Linked DNA regions of Variovorax terrae. Each later gene encodes a partner of the first gene's protein in a complex. Links are inferred from orthologs where the notes say so. Each region holds a gene or a part of one and is shown in the gene's direction. Other genes may lie near its edges. The genes, in order: MMF98_RS12860 and xseA.

Region 1 (9,617 bases):
GGACGCCGCCGGCGGTGGTGGAGCGCCTGAACCATGAGCTCGACGAGGTGCTCAAAATGGAGGATGTGCGCAACAAGCTGGCCGAGGGTGGCGCCCTGGTCGGCGGTGGCAGCACCGCGGCCTTCAGTGCCTTTTTGCAGCGCGAGAATGCCAAGTACGAGCGCATCGTGAAAGCCGCCAACATCAAGGAATGAAGCCCATGGACCACGCCGTCCTGCCCGGAATCCGCGACACCGCCGACGAGATGGTGGCGCTGCGCCGCCAGTTGCACGCCTGGCCTGAGCTTGGCTTCGAGGAATTCAAGACCAGCGAGCTGATCGCGCAGCGCCTGCAGTCCTGGGGCTACGAGGTGCACCGCGGCCTGGGCGGCACCGGCGTGGTGGGCACGCTGCGTGCGGGCAGCGGCAGCCGGCGCCTGGGCCTGCGCGCCGACATGGACGCGCTGCCGCTGACCGAGGCCACGGGCCTGCCCTATGCGAGCCAGAACCCCGGGCGCATGCATGCCTGCGGCCACGACGGCCACACCGCCACGCTGCTGGCCGCCGCGCAATTGCTGGCGCTCACGCGCGGCTTCAGCGGCACGCTGAACCTGATCTTCCAGCCCGCCGAGGAAGGCCTGGGCGGCGCGCAGCGCATGCTGGCCGATGGCCTGTTCGAGCGCTTTCCCTGCGATGCGCTGTATTCCTTCCACAACGTGCCGGGCTACCCGGCCGGGCTGCTCGGCTTTCGCCCGGGCGTGATCTACAACTCTTCGGATACGGTGATCATCACCGTGCACGGCAAGGGCGGCCACGGCGCGATGCCGCACACGGCGGTGGACCCGATCGTGGTGGCGGCGCACCTGGTGCTGGCGCTGCAGACCCTGGTGGCGCGCGAGGTCGATCCCAACGAGTTCGCGGTGGTGACGGTGGGCGCGCTGCATGCCGGCGATGCGCCGAACGTGATCCCGGCCAGCGCCGAGCTGCGCCTGTCGGTGCGTGCGCGCAGCCCGGCCACGCGAGCCCTGCTGCGCGAACGCATCACCGCCATCGCCACCGCCCAGGCCACGGTGCATGGCGCCACGGCTGCGGTGGACTACCGCTGGCGCTACCCGCCCACCATCAACGACGCCGCGGCCACCGCGTTCGCGCGCGGCGTGGCGCACGAGTGGCTGGGCGACAAGGGCCTGATCCCGGACCTGCCGCCGCTGTACGCGAGCGACGATTTTTCCTTCATGCTGGAGCAGGTGCCGGGCTGCTATTTCGTGGTCGGCAACGGCGACCTCACGGGCCGCCCCGAGAACGCCTGCACCGCGCACAACCCGGGCTACGATTTCAACGACCAGATCCTGCCGCTGACGGCGAGCTTCTTCGTCAAGCTCGCGCAGAAGTTCCTAGTCGCGTAGCACCCAGCCCTCGGGCACGGCGCGCAGCAGCGGGCTGTCGAACACGCCCACCAGCCGCGCCGCGCGCTGCGGGCCCAGCCGCTCGACCCAGCGCCGGCCCTGGCGCATGGCGACGCCGCAGGCAACCACCTCCACGCCCAGGCGTTCCAGCAGTTCCCAGGCCGCCAGCAGCGTGGTGCCGGTACTGACCGCGTCGTCCACCAGCGCCACGCGCCGGCCCGCGAGCAGTGGCAGCAGGTGCGGGTCGAGGTAGACCCGCTTGCCCGGGGTGGGCGAGGTGATCGACTGCACCGGCGCCGACAGCGCCTCGTCGTACCAGAATTTGCGCGAATAGCCCATGGGCACGAAGCGGCTGTGGCCCAACTGCCGCGCCACCGTCGCCGCCAGCGACAGGCCCAGCGTGGGTAGGCCGATCACGAGCTCGGGTTCGGCGGGCCGCAGCGCATCGGCCAGCAAGGCGCCGAGCACCTCCACCACCTCGAAGGACGCCTGGTTGACCAGCAGCGAGGCCACGGCATGGCCGGGCTCGCTGGCCAGCTCGCGGATCGGCAGCACCAGCACGCGGCCGTCGGGCAGGCGCGCCGGGTAGCCCAGGCGCCAGGGCGCCTCGGGCCGTGCAATGTCCTCGGGCTGGAGCAGTTGCTGCCAGTAGCCGGTGGTGGCTTCGGTGAAATGCGCGGCCATGGGCAATGGGCCCTCAGCCCTGGGCCGCGGGCAGGCCGGGCGTATTGCTCCATTCGCTCCAGCTGCCGGCATACAGCGCGGCCTGGCCCAGGCCGGCGAGCTCCATGGCCAGCACATTGGGCACGGCACTCACACCGCTGCCGCAGTGGTGCACCACGGTGGCCGGGTCGCGGCCCGCGAGCAGGGCCTCGAACTCGGCGCGTAGCTGGGCGGCCGGCTTGAATTTGCCGTCGGCGCCGATGTTCTGGCCGAACGGCCGGTTCAGCGCGCCGGGGATGTGGCCGGCCACCGGGTCCAGCGGCTCGACCTCGCCCTTGAAACGCGGCGTGGCGCGCGCGTCGATCAGGGTCTGGCCCGGGCGGCCCAGGTTGTCTACGATAGTTTTTGTGATGACCAGCGTGCGCAGCGCCGGGCCCAGCGTGAAGTGAGCCGGGGCAGAGGCGGGTTCTTCCCGGTCCGTGACGTCGCCGCCTGCGGCCTGCCAGGCCTGCAGGCCGCCGTCGAGCAAGGCCACCGCATCATGGCCGGCCCATTTGAGCATCCACCACAGGCGGCCGCAGTAGTTGGCGCCGTTGCGGTCATACACCACGGCCTGCATGCCGTTGGCAAAGCCCACGCTGGACAGCCAGGCGGCGAACTGCTCGCGGCTGGGCAGCGGGTGGCGGCCGCCCGAGGCCGCGTCCGGCGAACCCTTGGCGCTGAGCGCGGTGTCGAGGTTTGCATAGACCGCGCCGGGAATGTGCGCCTCGCGGTACTGCTGCCCGCCAACGGCGGGGTTCATGAGGTCGAAACTGCAGTCGAACAGCATCAGCGGCGCGCCTGCGGCCTGGAGCGCTTGCAGTTGCTCGACGGAGATCAGGGTGGTGTACATGGCAAGTCCTTCGATCGTGAACATGTTCTCAGTGGTCTTCGGCCGGCGAATGCGGGACGGCCCGCTCGCGCAGCACGGTGGCAGCGATGCCGCTGGCAATGATCAGGCCGATGCCGGCCCAGCCGGCCAGCGGCAACCGGTCGCCGAACAGCACGAGGCTGTAGATGGAGGCAAACACGATGCCCGAGTATTGCAGGTTGGCCACGACCAGGGTGGCGCCGTGGCTGTAGGCGCGGGTCATGCACAGCTGGCCCAGTGCCGCCAGCACGCCGATGGGCAGCAGCCACAGCGCGGCCGGCCAGGTCCAGGCGCTGGCGCCCGCGAACAGCATGCCCAGGGCGCCGGCCATGGTGGCGCCCAGCGAGAAATAGAACACGGTGCGCTCTTCGGGCTCGCCAGCGCGGCCCAGCGCCGTGACCTGCATGTAGGCGAAGGCCGAGGCCAGCCCCGACAGCAGGCCGATCAGCCCGGCGAACAGCTGGTTCTGTTCCAGGGTGGGCTGCAGGATCAGCACCACCCCGCCAAAGCCGGCCAGCACGGTGAGCACCACGGGGCCCTGGCGCACCAGGGTGGACGTCATATTGCCCAGCATCAGCGCGCCGCCGACCAGGAAGGCCGCGATCCAGACGCTGCTCATGTAGTTGAGCGTCATCGCGGTGGCCAGCGGCAGCTGCGCGATCGAGTAGAACCAGGCCACGAGTGCGAGCACCCCCACGATGCTGCGCCAGAAATGCATCATCGGGATCGGCGTGCGCACGCTGATGCCGCGCAGCCGCGCATACCAGGCCATGAAGCCAAGGCCGATCAGGCCGCGGTAGCAGACCATCTCGAAGGCGTTGAAATGGGCCGAGGCGTACTTGATGCACACCCCCATGGTGGCAAAGAACAGCGAGGCCAGCAGCATCCAGAGAGCCTGCATCAATCGTCCTTCAGGAGGCGGTCCAGCCACGGCTGTTGCGCAAGGTGCCGTGTTTCGAAGGCGGCAATGCGTTCGTGCTGCGCCAGCGTGGCGGCGATCCAGTCGCCGTCCCGGGTGAGCAGGTGGCGTTCGCGCGCGGACAGCGTGAAGCTAAAGCCGTGCGTGCCGGCCTGCACCCGGCCCGCGTCGAGGTCGATGTCGAGGTGCAGCACCTGGCCCGCGGCCAGCGCGAACAGCGCCTGCACGTCGGCCGCGCGCAGCGCGAGGGCGGCCACGCCGTTGAGCGGGCAGTTCTGCCGGAAGATGTCGCCGAAGCTGGGCGCGATGACGGCCCGGAATCCGTAGTCGCGCAGCGCCCAGACCGCGTGCTCGCGGCTGGAGCCGCAGCCGAAGTTGTCCAGGGCCAGCAGCACGGTGGCGCCGCGCAGCTCGGGCCGGTTGAGCACGAAGCCCGGGTCAGGGCGGCGGCGCGCATGGTCGCTGCCCAGGTCGCCCGGATCGAGGTAGCGCCAGCTGTCGAACAGCACGGGGCCGTAGCCGCTTTTGGCGGTGGAGCGGCCGTATTGCTTGGGGAATATTGCATCGGTGTCGACGTTGGCGCGCGCCAGCGGCACCACCGTGCCGCTGTGCCGGCCGGCCGGAAACGCCGGCATTAAAGCGCCGCGCCGCCGCCGTGGGCCATGCGCTGGCGATACCACTCGTGGAAGTGCTGCATGCCGTCTTCCATCGGGCTCTGGTAGGGGCCGACCTCGTTGTCGCCGCGCTGCATCAGCGCCAGCCGGCCGGCGTCCATGCGCTCGGCGATCTCGTCGTCCTCGACGCAGGTTTCCATGTAGGCGGCCTGCTGGGCCTCGATGAACTCGCGCTCGAAGGCGACGATCTCCTCGGGGTAGTAGAACTCCACCATGTTCAGCGTCTTCTGCGGGCTGATCGGGTGCAGCGTCGAGACGGTCAGCACGTGCGGATACCACTCGACCATGATGTGCGGGTAGTAGGTCAGCCAGATCGCGCCGTACTTCGGCGGCTCGCCGTTGCGGTAGGTCAGCAGCGCGTTGTGCCAGCGCTCGTAGACCGGGCTGCCGGCCTTGCCCAGGCGGTTGGCCACGCCGACGGTCTGCACCGAGTACTCGGGCTTGAACTCCCAGCGCAGGTCGTCGCAGGTCACGAACTGGCCGAGGCCCGGGTGGAACGGGCCGACGTGGTAGTCCTCGAGGTAGACCTCGATGAAGGTCTTCCAGTTGTAGTTGCACTCGTGCAGCTCCACGCGGTCGAACGCGTAGCCGCTGAAATCGAGTTCGGCGCGCGGGCCCATGCCGGCCAGGTCGGCGGCGATGTCGCGGCCGTTGTCCTCGAACAGCAGGCCGTTCCACTCGCGTAGCGGGTAGTTGTGCAGGTTCAGGCAGGGGTCTTCGGCGAAATGCGGCGCGCCCAGCAGGGTGCCGGCCGGCTGCGGCCCGCGCGCGCTGTAGGTCCAGCGGTGCAGCGGGCAGACGATGTTGCCGCCCGAGCCCGCGGCCAGCGCGCCCCGGTCCTTGAGGATCAGCGCCTGGCGGTGCCGGCAGACGTTGGAGACGAGCTCCACGCCCTGGTCGGTGCGCACCAGCGCGCGGCCCTGGTGCTCCTGCGGCAGCGTGTGGAAATCGCCCGCCTGGGGCACGGCCAGCTGGTGCCCCACGTAGCGGGGTCCTTGCCGGAACAGGGTCTCCATTTCGCGCTGGTACAGCGCGGCATCGAAATAGCTCGAAACGGGAAGTTGGCTGAAAGCCTGCTGAAATTGAAGACTTAAATCAGACATGGAAGACCTGACCTAAAGACTCCCCCTATGAAGGGACAGTGCTGGTAAACGCCATAGCGCGGGAAGTTGCCGGAGTGCGGCGAGGAAGGAGGGCCATTGTACCCCGGAGCGCCTGGTTTCCCCTGATGAATGTCAATTCCCCGCGGTTTTGCGGCGGGGGTCCGGCCACGTCCTAAAATCAAGGGTTGCAACAAAGAAGCCGTTCCATGCCCAAGGCCCCCGTTTCCCCCGCCGCACCGGCCAGCTATGAAGCTGCGCTGGAAGAGCTCGAACAGCTGGTGAGTCGGCTGGAGTCGGGCCAGATGCCGCTGGAACAGCTGCTCTCGGGCTACCAGCGCGGGGCCGAACTGCTCAAGTTCTGCCGCGACCGGCTGGAGGCCGTGGAAAACCAGATCAAGGTGCTGGACGAAGGCAGCTTCAAACCGTGGACGCAAGAGTGAATTCGAGTGACGCCGTGCTGCCCCGGGGGGCGCAGGTCCCTGCGGGGCCGTGGGACCTGGAGGCGTGGAGCACCAGGCATCTGGAGCGGGTCGAGCAGGCCCTCTCGCACTGGGTGGCGCAGGAGGCGCCGGCCGGCCTCGGCGACGCCATGCGCTATGCCGTGCTCGGCGGTGGCAAGCGGCTGCGCCCGCTGCTCGCGCTGGCGGCCTGCGAGGCGGTGCACGGCAACGGCGAGGCCGCGCTGCGCGCCGCCTGCGCCGTGGAGCTGATCCATGCCTACTCGCTGGTGCACGACGACATGCCCTGCATGGACAACGACGTGCTGCGCCGTGGCAAGCCCACCGTGCACGTGAAGTTCGGCCAGGCCCAGGCCCTGCTGGCGGGCGACGCGCTGCAGGCGCTGGCGTTCGAGCTGCTGGCGCCCGAGGATGCCGGCGTGCCGCCCGCGGTGCAGGCCGCGCTGTGCCGACTGCTGGCGAGGGCCGCAGGCTATGAAGGCATGGCCGGCGGCCAGGCGATCGATCTCGCCAGTGTCGGGCGCGCCCTCACGGAGGATGAGCTGCGCGCCATGCACCGCCTCAAGACCGGCGCGCTGCTGCAGGGCAGCGTGCTGATGGGCGCCGTCTGCGGCACCGTGCCGGCGCCGGCGCTGGAAGCCCTGAAGGCCTATGGCGCCGCGCTGGGGCTGGCGTTCCAGGTGGTGGACGATATCCTGGACGTGACGGCCGACTCCGTGACGCTGGGCAAGACGGCCGGCAAGGATGCGGTCCAGGACAAGCCCACCTATGTGTCACTGCTCGGGCTGGAGCGCTCGCAGGCCTATGCGCAGGAACTGCTGGCCCAGGCCTTGGCCGCGCTGGCGGCCAGCGGCCTGCCCGACACGCGCGCTCTGCGCGCGCTGGCGGACATGGTGGTGAACCGGGCGAATTGAGGGTTTTTTAAGGGAAAATGGCCAGAGGTCCGCGTGTGGTGGACCTGGCCAGCTATCAAAAGCGTAGCAAAATCATGTCATACCCACTGCTGCAGACGATCAACGATCCCGCCGAGCTGCGCCGGCTTCCGCGCGCCGAGCTCAAGGCCCTGGCCGACGAGTTGCGCGCCTATGTGCTGGACAGCGTCTCCAAGACCGGCGGGCACCTGAGCTCCAACCTCGGCACGGTGGAGCTCACCGTGGCGCTGCACTACGTGTTCAACACCCCGCACGACCGGCTGGTGTGGGACGTGGGCCACCAGACCTATCCGCACAAGATCCTGACCGGGCGGCGCGACCGCATGGCCACGCTGCGCCAGCTCGGCGGCCTGTCGGGCTTCCCGCAGCGCGCCGAGAGCGAGTACGACACCTTCGGCACCGCGCATTCCAGCACCAGCATCTCGGCCGCGCTCGGCATGGCGCTGGCGGCCCGGCAGAAGGGCGAGGACCGCCATGCGGTCGCCATCATCGGCGACGGCGCCCTGAGCGCGGGCATGGCGTTCGAGGCGCTCAACAATGCGGGCGTGCAGCACGACTGCAAGCTGCTGGTGATCCTGAACGACAACGACATGAGCATCAGCCCGCCGGTGGGCGCGCTCAACCGCTACCTGGCCCAGCTCATGAGCGGCCAGTTCTATGCCGCGGCCAAGAACGTGGGCAAGACCGTGCTCAAGCCGGTGCCGCCGCTGTTCGAGCTGGCCAAGCGCTTCGAGCAGCAGGCCAAAGGCATGGTGGTGCCGGCCACGCTGTTCGAGAAGTTCGGCTTCAACTACATCGGCCCGATCGACGGCCACGACCTCGACTCGCTGATCCCCACGCTGGAGAACCTCAAGCACCTGCAGGGCCCGCAGTTCCTGCACGTGGTCACCAAGAAGGGCCAGGGCTACAAGCTGGCCGAGGCCGACCCGGTGGCCTACCACGGCCCGGGCAAATTCGACCCGGCTGTTGGCCTGCAAAAGCCCAGCGCACCCCCGAAGCCCACCTTCACCCAGGTGTTCGGCCAGTGGCTGTGCGACATGGCGGCGCAGGACGAGCGCCTGGTCGGCATCACGCCGGCCATGCGCGAAGGCTCGGGCCTGGTGGAGTTCGAGAAGCGCTTTCCTGGCCGCTACTACGACGTCGGCATCGCCGAGCAGCACGCGGTGACCTTCGCCGCGGGCCTCGCCTGCGAGGGCCTGAAGCCGGTGGTGGCGATCTACTCCACCTTCCTGCAGCGCGCCTACGACCAGCTGATCCACGACGTGGCGATCCAGAACCTGCCCGTGGTGTTCGCGCTCGACCGCGCCGGCCTCGTCGGCGCCGACGGCGCCACCCATGCGGGCGCCTACGACATCCCGTACCTGCGCTGCATCCCGAATGTGAGCATCGCCTGCCCGGCCGACGAGAACGAATGCCGCCGGCTGCTGACCACGGCCTTCGGGCAGAGCCACCCGGTGGCCGTGCGCTACCCGCGCGGCGCCGGCGTCGGCACCGCGATGGACACCGATCTGCAGGCCCTGCCGTTCGGCAAGGGCGAAGTGCGGCGCGAGGGCAGCACCATCGCGATCCTGGCCTTCGGCACGCTGCTGTACCCGGCCTTGCAGGTGGCCGAGCGGCTCAACGCCAGCGTGGTCAACATGCGCTGGGCCAAGCCGCTGGACACCGCGCTGCTGCTGGACGTGGCTGAGCGCCACGACGTGCTGGTAACCCTGGAAGAGGGCGCCGTCATGGGCGGCGCCGGCAGCGCCGTGAGCGAGGCGCTGCAGGCCGCGGGCGTGGCCAAGCCCCTGCTGCAGCTCGGTTTGCCCGACCAGTTCATCGAGCATGGCGACCCGGCCAAGCTGCTGTCCCTGCAGGGGCTGGACGCCGCCGGCATCGAGGCCGCGATCCGGCAGCGCTTCGCGGCCCAGGTGGATCGGGCGCGCCCCGTTCTCAAAGTGGTGGCATGACCCTTGACGCCGCCGGCGCGGGCATGCCCGCCGTGCAGGCGCGCCGCGACCTGCGCGAGCTGGCCATCCAGCGCGTCGGCCTCACTTCGCTGCGCTATCCCTTGAGCGTGGTGGTGGGCGGGCAGGTGCAGCCCTCCGTGGGGCGGTGGACGCTCGATGTGGCGCTGGCGCTCGATACCGATGCCCGCATCGGCAGCTATGGCGTGGACGTGGCCAACCACGAGTCGATCCACGCGCACGACGTGTTCGCCAACCTGAGCGTCGAACGCTAGCCCGGCGTTTCTCCCCCGATTGCGCTGCCGTGCCGGCCTGGTGCGGCCGGCTTTCCGACGCGGCCCGGCCCCGTGGCTAGGGGTATTCCGCAAGGGAAAACCCCCGAAAGCCAAAGTGTTCGTTTTTCTAGAATCGCCCCTGGCTCTTCAATACGAAAGTGTTGATAACGAGCCAAAAAGCCTCGTGCATTTCTACTAAATGATTAGGAGCGAACTGATGGACCGTCGATCTCTCATCCAACAAGCCGGGGTCGCCGGTATCCTCGCCGCCGGGGTGGCTCCCGCGGTGCACGCACAGGCCACAGTGCGCTGGCGCCTGGCCTCGAGCTTCCCCAAGTCGCTCGACACCATCT
Region 2 (9,645 bases), 780 kb from region 1 along the record:
TGCGCCAGCCGCGGAAACTCGCGCAGAAAGCCCACGCGGTAGCCGTACAGGCCGATGTGGCGCAGCGGCGGCGGGCCCGGGGGCAGGGCGCCGAGGCCCTGCGCGAAGCCGTCGCGCCACCAGGGGATCGGGGCGCGGCTGAAGTACAGCGCCAGGCCGGTGGCGTCGAGCACCACCTTGACGACGTTCGGGTTGGCGAACTCGGCGGCGTCGCCGATGGCATGCGCGGCCGTGCTCATGCTGGCCTCGGGGCGCGCTTGCAGCAGGCGGGCCATCTCGCCGATGAGGCTGGGCTCGATCAGCGGCTCGTCGCCCTGCACGTTGACGACGATGGCGTCGTCGGACAAGCCCAGCCGCTCGCAGGCTTCGGCGAGGCGGTCGCTGCCCGAGGGATGGTCGGTGCGGGTCAGCACGGCGTCGATACCGTGCAGCCGGCAGGCTTCGAGGATGGCGGCGTCGTCGGCCGCCACCACCACGCGCAGCGCGCCGGACTGCTGCGCGCGCTGCGCCACGCGCACCACCATGGGCAGGCCGCCGAGGTCGGCCAGCGGCTTGTTCGGCAGGCGGCTGGAGGCCAGCCGGGCCGGGATCAGGACGGTGAAGGCGGCGGGCGCGCCGGCGCCGCTCACAGTCCGAGTTCCTCGTCGCTCAGGGTGCGGGCTTCGTTTTCGAGCAGGATCGGAATGCCGTCGCGCACCGGGTAGGCCAGGCGGGCGCTGCGCGAGACCAGCTCCTGCGCCTCGCGGCGGTATTCGAGCGGGCCCTTGGTCACGGGGCAGACCAGCAGTTCAAGGAGTTTGCTGTCCATTCAGGGGTTCTCGTGAAGATGCATCGGGCGATGATAGCCGCGCCCGTGGCGCCTCGGGCAGCAGTTGGTCGAGCGCCTGCAGGAACGCAGGCTCGGGCTCGAAGTAAAGGGGCACGGCCAGCGCCCCGGGCTCGGTGCGCCACAGCTTCACGGCATCTTTTTCGGTGCAGATCAGCGGAAGGTCCTCGTCGGGCGGTCGTTTCCAGCTATCAAAATCATAGTGATCGGGCAGCGCGAGGGTGCGCGCGAGCTGCAGGCCCTGCGCGCGCAGCATGTCGAAGAAGGCCTCGGGCCGGGCGACGGCGGCCAGCGCCAGCAGCGGCCGGCCGCGCAGCGCGGCCAGCGCCAGCCGGCTGCCGTCGGCGCGCACGGCCTCGGGCGCCAGCGCGCGGCGCGCCGTGAAGCCGGCAAAGGCCGGCCGGGCGCCCGAGTGCAGCACCAGGGCCGGAGCCGGCGCGGCGCGGCGCGGCCAGGGCTCGCGCAGCGGCCCGGCGGGCAGCAGCAAGCCGTTGCCGGTGCCGCGGTCGTCGAACATGCAGATCTCGATGTCGCGGTGCAGGGCCAGGTGCTGCAGGCCGTCGTCGCAGACGATCACATCGGTGGCCGGATGCGCCGCCAGCAGGGCGCGGGCGGCGTCCAGCCGCCGGCGCGCCACGAACACGGGCACGGCGCCGGCGCGCGCGATCAGCAGCGGCTCGTCGCCGGTTTCGGCCACCGGGCTGCTCGGCTGCACCTCGACGCAGTCCTGGCTGCGGCGGCCATAGCCGCGCGAGACCACGCCGGGCTGCCAGCCGCGCTCGTGCAGGTGCCGCACCAGCGCGATCACCAGGGGTGTCTTGCCGGCGCCGCCGGCCACCACGTTGCCGACCACGATCACCGGCACCGGCACCCGCCCGATCCGAAGCAGGCCGGCGCGGTAGAGGCCGCGCCGCAGCGCCGCCAGCGCACCAAACAAAAGGGACACCGGCCACAGCAGCCAGGCCAGCCCGCCGCGCCGCAGCCACGCCGCCTGCAGCGCGTCGCGCATGGGCTAGCGGCCGCCGGCCTGCGCCGACGACTGGCTGGCGAAGGTGATCTGGGTCAGGCCGGCGCGGCGCGCGGCCTCCATGACGGTGATCACCGCCTGGTGCGCGGCGCTGGCGTCGGCGCTGATGATGACGACGGTGTCCTTGCCGGCCCGGGCCGAGCCCGACAGCGCCTGCGACAGCGTCTCGACGCCGCGCCCGTTCACCGGGGCCTTGTTGATCATGTAGCGGCCGTCGCTGCTGACGGAGACGATCACCTCGCGCGCGTAGTCGCGCTGCGCGTCGGTGTCGGCTACCGGCAGCTTGAGCTGCATCTCGGTGAACTTGCTGTAGGTGGTGGACAGCATCAGGAAGATCAGCACCACCAGCAGCACGTCGATGAACGGGATCAGGTTGATCTCGGGTTCTTCCTTCTGGCGCGGGCGGAAGTTCATCGCGCCAGCCTCCGCCGGGCCGCCCCAAGGAGGCTGCGGCCCCCTCGGGGGGCAGCGATCCACACGAAGTGGGAGAGCGTGGGGGTGTTCATTTCCGCAGGCTGTTGAGGTGGCGCACGAAGCGCTCGGAGGCCAGCTCCAGCGCCAGCAGGTAGGCGTCGACGCGGGCGCGGAAGTAGCGCCAGAAGATCAGCGAGGGAATCGCCACGATCAGGCCGAACGCCGTGTTGTACAGCGCCACCGAGATGCCGTGCGCGAGCTGCGCCGGGTTGCCGCCCGTGGCGCCGCCGGCCGGCGACTGCGAGCCGAAGATCTCGATCATGCCGATCACCGTGCCCAGCAGGCCCAGCAGCGGCGCGGCCGAGGCGATGGTGGCCAGTGCCGTGAGGTAGCGCTCGAGCCGGTGCGCCACCGCGCGGCCCGTGCCTTCCATGGTGGCGCGCAGGTCGGCTTCGCTGCAGCGCGGGTTGGAGTTGAGGGCGCGAAAGCCGCTGGCCAGCACCTCGCCCAGCGCCGAGTTCTGTTCGAGCTGGGTCACCACGTCGGGCGTGGGCACGGCGGTGCGCGAGACCGTGAGCGCTTCATCGAGCAGCTTCGGAGGGGCGATCTTGTTGGTTTTCAGGCTCACGAAACGCTCGATGATGAGGGCCAGAGCCAGGATGGAGCAGGCGACGAGAGGCCAGATCGGCCAGCCTGCGGCTTGTATGATCGAAAGCAAGGGGGACTCTCCGCGCAGATGAATTGCGGTGTGATTATGGCCCAGCCACCGGGCCGTTCCGGATGAATCGGCCGCTGCCGCCCGGCACCTTCGGCGCTCCCCGCGCGACCCACAGTTCTTGTGGATAACTTTGTGGGCAAGTGGGGCTTGACAAGCCCGCGAGCCGCGCCGGCGCGTCGATGTGACAGATCGATGACATTTTGAGCAGAGAAAAACTGAATGAAATCAACAGCTTGCACCATGGAATCGGCTTTGGGCCCGGATCGCCCCGGCGCCATGGGCCCCGGACGGGCCTCTGTGGAGTATTACCCCACCAAAACCGACGGGAAAGCGCGGATTTGCTGATGGTGCAGGTGCCAACCCCAGCAATGACGCCACGAATCTGGCAAGTCGGCGCGCTGTGCCGCGCCGTGGCTGATGCGCTCGATGCGAGGTTCAATCCTGTCGCGGTGCGCGGCGAGATTTCGGGCTTCTCGCGCGCGTCCAGCGGGCATTGCTATTTTTCGCTGAAGGACGAAAACGGCCAGATCCGCTGCGCCATGTTCCGCCGCGCGGCCAGCCTGCTGGACTTCGCGCCGCGCGACGGCGAACTGGTGGAGGTGCGCGGCCGGCTCGGCGTGTACGAGCCGCGCGGCGACCTGCAGCTGATTGTGGAAAGCATGAGCCGGGCCGGGCAGGGGGCGCTGTTCGAGCAGTTCCTGCGCCTGAAGGCACGGCTCGAGGCCGAGGGCCTGTTCGACCCGGCCCGCAAGCGCCCGCTGCCGCTGATGCCGCGCGGCATCGGCCTGGTGACCTCGCCCGGCGCCGCGGCGCTGCACGACGTGGTGACCGCGCTGCGGCGGCGCGTGCCGCACATCCCGGTGGTGCTGGCGCCGGCGGCGGTGCAGGGCGCCGGCGCGCCGGCCGAGCTGGTGCGGGCGCTGTCGAGCTTGTACCCGCTCACGCCCGCCGGGCCCGGCCTGGCGCAGCAGGAGGCCCCGGTCATCGACCTGATCCTGCTGGTGCGCGGAGGCGGCTCGATCGAAGACCTGTGGGCCTTCAACGACGAGCAGCTGGCGCGCACCATCGTGCAAAGCCCGGTGCCCGTGATCAGCGGGGTCGGGCACGAGACCGACTTCACCATCGCCGACTTCTGCGCCGACCTGCGCGCGCCCACGCCCACGGCCGCGGCCGAGCTGGCGGCGCAGCCGCGCGAAGTGTGGCTGGGCGCGCTGGAGCTGCTCGGCGAGCGCCTGGGCGACGGCGCGCAGCGCCACCTCGACGGGCAGAGCCAGCGGCTGGACCTGGCCGCCTCGCGCCTGGGCCGGCCCTCGGGGCTGGTGGCGCGCCAGCAGCTTCGCCTGGGGCAGCAGGCGCAGCGCCTGCGCTACAGCGTGCTATCGAATCTGCAGCAGGAAAAGTCCACGCTGCAAGGACTTCAGGCCGATTTTCCTCAAAAAACGGGGCTGGCGCTGGCCCGCACCGGCGAACGGCTGGAGCGCGCCCGGCTGCGCCTCGGGCTGCTCGATCCGCGGCTCGTGCTGCAACGCGGCTACGCCTGGCTGGCCGATGCCCAGGGCGGCGCCATCACCAGCGTGCGCGGCGTGCGGCCGGGCGATGCCGTGCGGGCAACCCTTGCGGATGGCGAGGTTGATCTCACCGTGACACAGCAGCGCCTGATTTAATTCCTACAATCGCGCTTTCAGACAACAAACCACGAACGAGGAAACCATGGAACACACCCTGCCCGCCTTGCCCTACGCGATCGACGCACTGGCCCCGCACTACTCCAAGGAAACCCTGGAGTACCACCACGGCAAGCACCACAACGCCTACGTGGTGAACCTCAACAACCTGCAAAAGGGCACCGAGTTCGAGACCAAGACCCTGGAAGAGATCATCAAGACCTCCAGCGGCGGCATCTACAACAACTCGGCCCAGATCTGGAACCACACCTTCTTCTGGAACTGCATGGCGCCCGCCGGCGGCGGCGAGCCCTCGGGCGCGCTGGCCGCGGCCATCAATGCCAAGTGGGGCAGCTATGCCGCGTTCAAGGAAGCCTTCGTGAAGTCGGCCGTGGGCAACTTCGGCTCCGGCTGGACCTGGCTCGTGAAGAAGCCCGACGGCTCGGTCGACATCGTCAACACCGGCGCCGCCGGCACGCCGCTGACCACCGCCGACAAGGCGCTGCTGACGGTGGACGTATGGGAGCATGCCTACTACATCGACTACCGCAACCTGCGTCCCAAGTTCGTCGAGACCTTCCTGAGCAACCTCGTGAACTGGAAGTTCGCCGAAGCCAATTTCGCCTGATTTCCCCGGTACTGAACTAGGCCCCGCCCGCCGGCACGGCAGGTGGCGCGCCCCAGGGCCCGAAGAGCGATCTTCGGGCCCTTTTTGTTGGGCCGGCGCGCGGCCAGGACGCCAGTCTTGTAGAAGACCTGAAAAAAAGTGCGTTTCTCGGGGCCAAAATTTCGCATAACGGGATTCCATTGCGAAAATGCGGATATCAGGCCATCGCCTCAAGCACAATCCCATACATCACGCCCATGACTGTGCGTCGGGACGCAGGCCGGCGGCATGACCCTCCGTTTTTGTTACCAGAGAGACAAGATGAGCACCCAACAACCCACCATCATCTACACGCTGACCGATGAGGCGCCGCGCCTGGCCACGGCATCGTTCCTGCCCATCATCCGCGCCTTCGCGGCGCCGGCCGGCATCAACGTGGCCGAGAGCGACATCTCGGTGGCCGCCCGCATCCTGGGCGAGTTTCCCGACTTCCTGAGCGACGACCAGAAGGTGCCCAACAACCTGGCGGAGCTGGGCAAGAAGACACTGCAGCCCGACGCCAACATCATCAAGCTGCCCAACATCAGCGCTTCCGTCGCGCAGCTGATGGCCGCCATCAAGGAACTGCAGGCCAAGGGCTACAAGGTTCCCGACTTCCCCGAGGACCCCAAGACCGACGAGGACAAGGTCATCCGCGCGCGCTACGGCAAATGCATCGGCAGCGCCGTGAACCCCGTGCTGCGCGAGGGCAACTCGGACCGCCGCGCGCCTAAGGCCGTGAAGGAATACGCGCGCAAGAACCCGCACAGCATGGCCGAGTGGAGCCAGGCTTCGCGCTCGCATGTGTCGCACATGCATGCCGGCGACTTCTACCATGGCGAAAAGTCCATGACGCTGGACCGCGCGCGCGACGTGAAGATGGAGCTCATCACGAAGAGCGGCAAGACCATCGTGCTCAAGCCCAAGGTCGCGCTGCTGGACCGCGAGGTGGTTGACAGCATGTTCATGAGCAAGAAGGCCCTGGTGGCCTTCTACGAGAAGGAGATCGAGGACGCGCGCAAGACCGGCGTGATGTTCTCGCTGCACGTCAAGGCCACGATGATGAAGGTGTCCCACCCCATCGTGTTCGGCCACTGCGTGCGCATCTTCTACAAGGAAGCGTTCGAGAAACACGGCAAGCTGTTCGACGAGCTCGGCGTGAACGTGAACAACGGCATGGTGAACCTGTACGACAAGATCGCCACGCTGCCCACCGCGCAGCGCGAAGAGGTCATGCGCGACCTGCACGCCTGCCACGAGTACCGCCCCGAGCTGGCGATGGTCGATTCGGCCAAGGGCATCACCAACTTCCACTCGCCCAACGACATCATCGTGGACGCCTCCATGCCCGCGATGATCCGCAACGGCGGCAAGATGTGGGGCGCCGATGGCCGCCTGAAGGACGTGAAGGCCGTGATGCCCGAGTCGACCTTCGCCCGCATCTACCAGGAGATCATCAACTTCTGCAAATGGCACGGCGCGTTCGACCCCAAGACCATGGGCACGGTGCCCAACGTCGGCCTGATGGCCCAGCAGGCCGAGGAATACGGCTCGCACGACAAGACTTTCGAGATCACCGAGGACGGCGTGGCCAACATCACCGACCTGGCGACGGGCGAGGTGCTGATGAGCCAGGACGTGGAAGCCGGCGACATCTGGCGCATGTGCCAGGTCAAGGACGCCGCGATCCGCGACTGGGTCAAGCTGGCCGTCACGCGCGCGCGCAACTCGGGCATGCCCGTGGTGTTCTGGCTCGATGCCTACCGCCCGCACGAAGCGCAGCTCATCACCAAGGTCAAGATGTACCTGCACGAGCACGACACGACGGGCCTGGACATCCAGATCATGAGCCAGGTGCGCGCCATGCGCTATACGCTCGAGCGCGTGATCCGCGGGCAGGACACCATCAGCGCCACCGGCAACATCCTGCGCGACTACCTCACCGACCTGTTCCCCATCATGGAACTGGGCACCTCGGCCAAGATGCTGTCGATCGTGCCGCTGATGGCCGGCGGTGGCATGTACGAAACGGGCGCCGGCGGCTCGGCCCCCAAGCACGTGCAGCAGCTCGTGGAAGAGAACCACCTGCGCTGGGATTCGCTGGGCGAGTTCCTGGCCCTGGCCGTGTCGCTGGAGGATCTGGGCATCAAGAACCACAACGCCCGCGCCAAGCTGCTGGCCAGGACGCTGGATGCCGCCACGGGCAAGCTGCTCGACAACAACAAGAACCCCTCGCCCAAGACCGGCCAGCTCGACAACCGCGGCAGCCAGTTCTACCTGGCCCTGTACTGGGCCCAGGAACTCGCCGCGCAGACCGAGGACGCCGAGCTGGCGGCCAAGTTCGCGCCGCTGGCCAGGCAGCTTGCCGACAACGAGCAGAAGATCGTGGACGAGCTCAACGCCGTGCAAGGCAAGCCCACCGACATCGGCGGCTACTACATGCCCGAGCCGTCCAAGCTGGATGCCGTGATGCGCCCCAGCGCCGCGTTCAACGCCGTGCTCGCCACGATGACGGCCTGAGCCCGTTGCATACTGGCACTGCCTCGGCCACGGCCGAGGCCTGAAAGGCCGATTCGCCCCCGGGTGGATCGGCCTTTTGCCTTGTGGGCCGGATTACCGGCCCGCGAACGGCGTGCCGCCAAGCTTGAAGCCGGCCTTGATGCCTTTCTTGGCGAACCAGCCCTGGTTCATCTCCAGCACATAGCGCACCGGCTTCGTGGAGCAATGCGAATCGGTGGTCTGCGGCTTCATGTCGGCCAGGTTGACGATGGTGCCGTCGTCGGCCACGAAGGCGGCCGTGAGCGGCAGGATCGTGTTCTTCATCCAGAAGCATTGCGTGGACGGCTGCTCGAACGCGAACAGCATGCCTTCGTGCTGCGGCATCTCCTTGCGGAACATCAGGCCGATGGAGCGCTGGTCGGGCGTGAGCGCCACCTGGGCGTCGATCTGGTGCATGCCGGCCGACAGGGTGACGCGCGGCAGGTTCGTCTGGGGGGCGTCCTGGGCCTGGGCGGCGAGGAGGCTGGCGGCCAGCAGCAGGGAGACGGAATGCTTCATGGAAAGGCTCCGGGATGAAATGAAAATGCCCGTACGAGACGGGCATTTTCGCGGAAGTTGCAAACGAGGCGCGCGTTCTGGCAGAGGCGGCATTGAAAAAGGCGCCCGAAAGCGCCTTTTTCGATCTGCCAGGCAGACAGCTTACTGGGGCGTGCCGCCTTGGCCGGCCGGAGCCTTGTTCGGACGCTTGGCCTTGCGCTTGGCCTTCTTGGCGTCGGTTGCCTTCTCGGCCTTGGTTTCCTTGTGCTTGGCAGAGCCGCCAGCATCGGCAGCGCCGGGAGCGGGGGTTTCCTTGGGGGTCACGCCGGGCTTGGCCGCTTCACGGGCATCAACCTTGGCTTCCGCCTTGGCCTGGGGCTTCGTGGGAACCGCGCCGGGGGTGCCGGGGGTGCCGGGGTTGGCAGGGGTGCCAGCGGCTTGCTGGGCGAAAGCGCCCACGGAGAACAGGCCAGCGATCAGGACAGCGAGAAGTTTGTTCATTTGCGTGTTTCCTTGATGACGTTACTTGGAAAATTCCCTCCCTATGAGTGGAAGGCTCTACCGTAACGGGTCCGGTTTACGGGCGGTTGACAGGCTGGCCGCAATTTTTTCTAGCTAGAATCCCGAGAGACTTTGAGCAGGCTCTCAGGGTTTTGCCTAGCCCGCCGCCAGCGTGCCTTTCACCCCCACCGGAGACGTTTTCCCATGTACCAGCACATCAAGGTGCCCGCCGAAGGCCAGAAGATCACGGTCAATGCCGACATGTCGCTCAACGTGCCGGATCAGCCCGTCATCCCCTACATCGAGGGTGACGGCACGGGCCTCGACATCACCCCGGTGATGCTGAAGGTGGTGGATGCGGCCGTGGCCAAGGCCTACGGGGGCAAGAGGAAGATCCACTGGATGGAGGTCTTCGCTGGCGAGAAGTCGACCAAGGTCTATGGCCCGGACGTCTGGCTGCCCGAAGAAACCCTGCACGCCGTGCGCGACTACGTGGTCTCCATCAAGGGCCCGCTGACCACGCCCGTGGGCGGCGGCATCCGCTCCCTGAACGTGGCGCTGCGCCAGGAGCTGGACCTCTACGTCTGCCTGCGGCCGATCCAGTATTTCAAGGGCGTGCCTTCGCCGGTGAGGGAGCCCGAGAAGACCAACATGGTGATCTTCCGCGAGAACTCGGAAGACATCTACGCCGGCATCGAGTTCGAGGCCGAGAGCGACAAGGCCCGGAAGCTGATCAAGTTCCTGCAGGACGAGATGGGCGTCAAGAAGATCCGCTTTCCCAACACCTCGGGCATCGGCGTCAAGCCGGTCTCG

The links.
Region 2: the proteins of MMF98_RS12860 (region 1) and xseA are in contact, whole or in part, in a cryo-EM structure (PDB 8TXR), measured with the Escherichia coli proteins. The link is inferred for Variovorax terrae from one-to-one orthologs.

What each region holds. Positions count from the first base shown.
Region 1 is NZ_JALGBI010000001.1:2,728,939-2,738,555, reverse strand. The notes cover bases 4,703-7,476. They hold MMF98_RS12860 (exodeoxyribonuclease VII small subunit), read left to right. Parts: upstream 4,703-5,859; coding sequence 5,860-6,093; downstream 6,094-7,476. Other genes in these bases: dxs (1-deoxy-D-xylulose-5-phosphate synthase), read left to right, coding at 7,100-7,476; MMF98_RS12855 (polyprenyl synthetase family protein), read left to right, coding at 6,090-7,025; MMF98_RS12865 (aromatic ring-hydroxylating oxygenase subunit alpha), read right to left, coding at 4,703-5,653. Also shown: MMF98_RS12895 (Bug family tripartite tricarboxylate transporter substrate binding protein), read left to right, coding at 1-194; MMF98_RS12890 (M20 aminoacylase family protein), read left to right, coding at 200-1,384; MMF98_RS12885 (phosphoribosyltransferase), read right to left, coding at 1,373-2,068; MMF98_RS12880 (sulfurtransferase), read right to left, coding at 2,082-2,939; MMF98_RS12875 (DMT family transporter), read right to left, coding at 2,968-3,858; leuD (3-isopropylmalate dehydratase small subunit), read right to left, coding at 3,858-4,511; more of MMF98_RS12865, read right to left, coding at 4,511-4,702; more of dxs, read left to right, coding at 7,477-8,992; MMF98_RS12845 (hypothetical protein), read left to right, coding at 8,989-9,264; MMF98_RS12840 (TRAP transporter substrate-binding protein), read left to right, coding at 9,482-9,617. UniProt on the Escherichia coli protein: Bidirectionally degrades single-stranded DNA into large acid-insoluble oligonucleotides, which are then degraded further into small acid-soluble oligonucleotides.
Region 2 is NZ_JALGBI010000001.1:1,949,749-1,959,393, reverse strand. Bases 2,688-5,489 are described here. They hold xseA (exodeoxyribonuclease VII large subunit), read left to right. Parts: upstream 2,688-3,329; coding sequence 3,330-4,649; downstream 4,650-5,489. Other genes in these bases: MMF98_RS09215 (Fe-Mn family superoxide dismutase), read left to right, coding at 4,696-5,277; MMF98_RS09225 (MotA/TolQ/ExbB proton channel family protein), read right to left, coding at 2,688-2,985. Also shown: kdsB (3-deoxy-manno-octulosonate cytidylyltransferase), read right to left, coding at 1-629; MMF98_RS09240 (Trm112 family protein), read right to left, coding at 626-808; lpxK (tetraacyldisaccharide 4'-kinase), read right to left, coding at 789-1,835; MMF98_RS09230 (ExbD/TolR family protein), read right to left, coding at 1,839-2,267; more of MMF98_RS09225, read right to left, coding at 2,356-2,687; MMF98_RS09210 (NADP-dependent isocitrate dehydrogenase), read left to right, coding at 5,578-7,815; MMF98_RS09205 (DUF192 domain-containing protein), read right to left, coding at 7,909-8,352; MMF98_RS09200 (cell envelope biogenesis protein TolA), read right to left, coding at 8,494-8,832; icd (NADP-dependent isocitrate dehydrogenase), read left to right, coding at 9,037-9,645. UniProt on the Escherichia coli protein: Bidirectionally degrades single-stranded DNA into large acid-insoluble oligonucleotides, which are then degraded further into small acid-soluble oligonucleotides.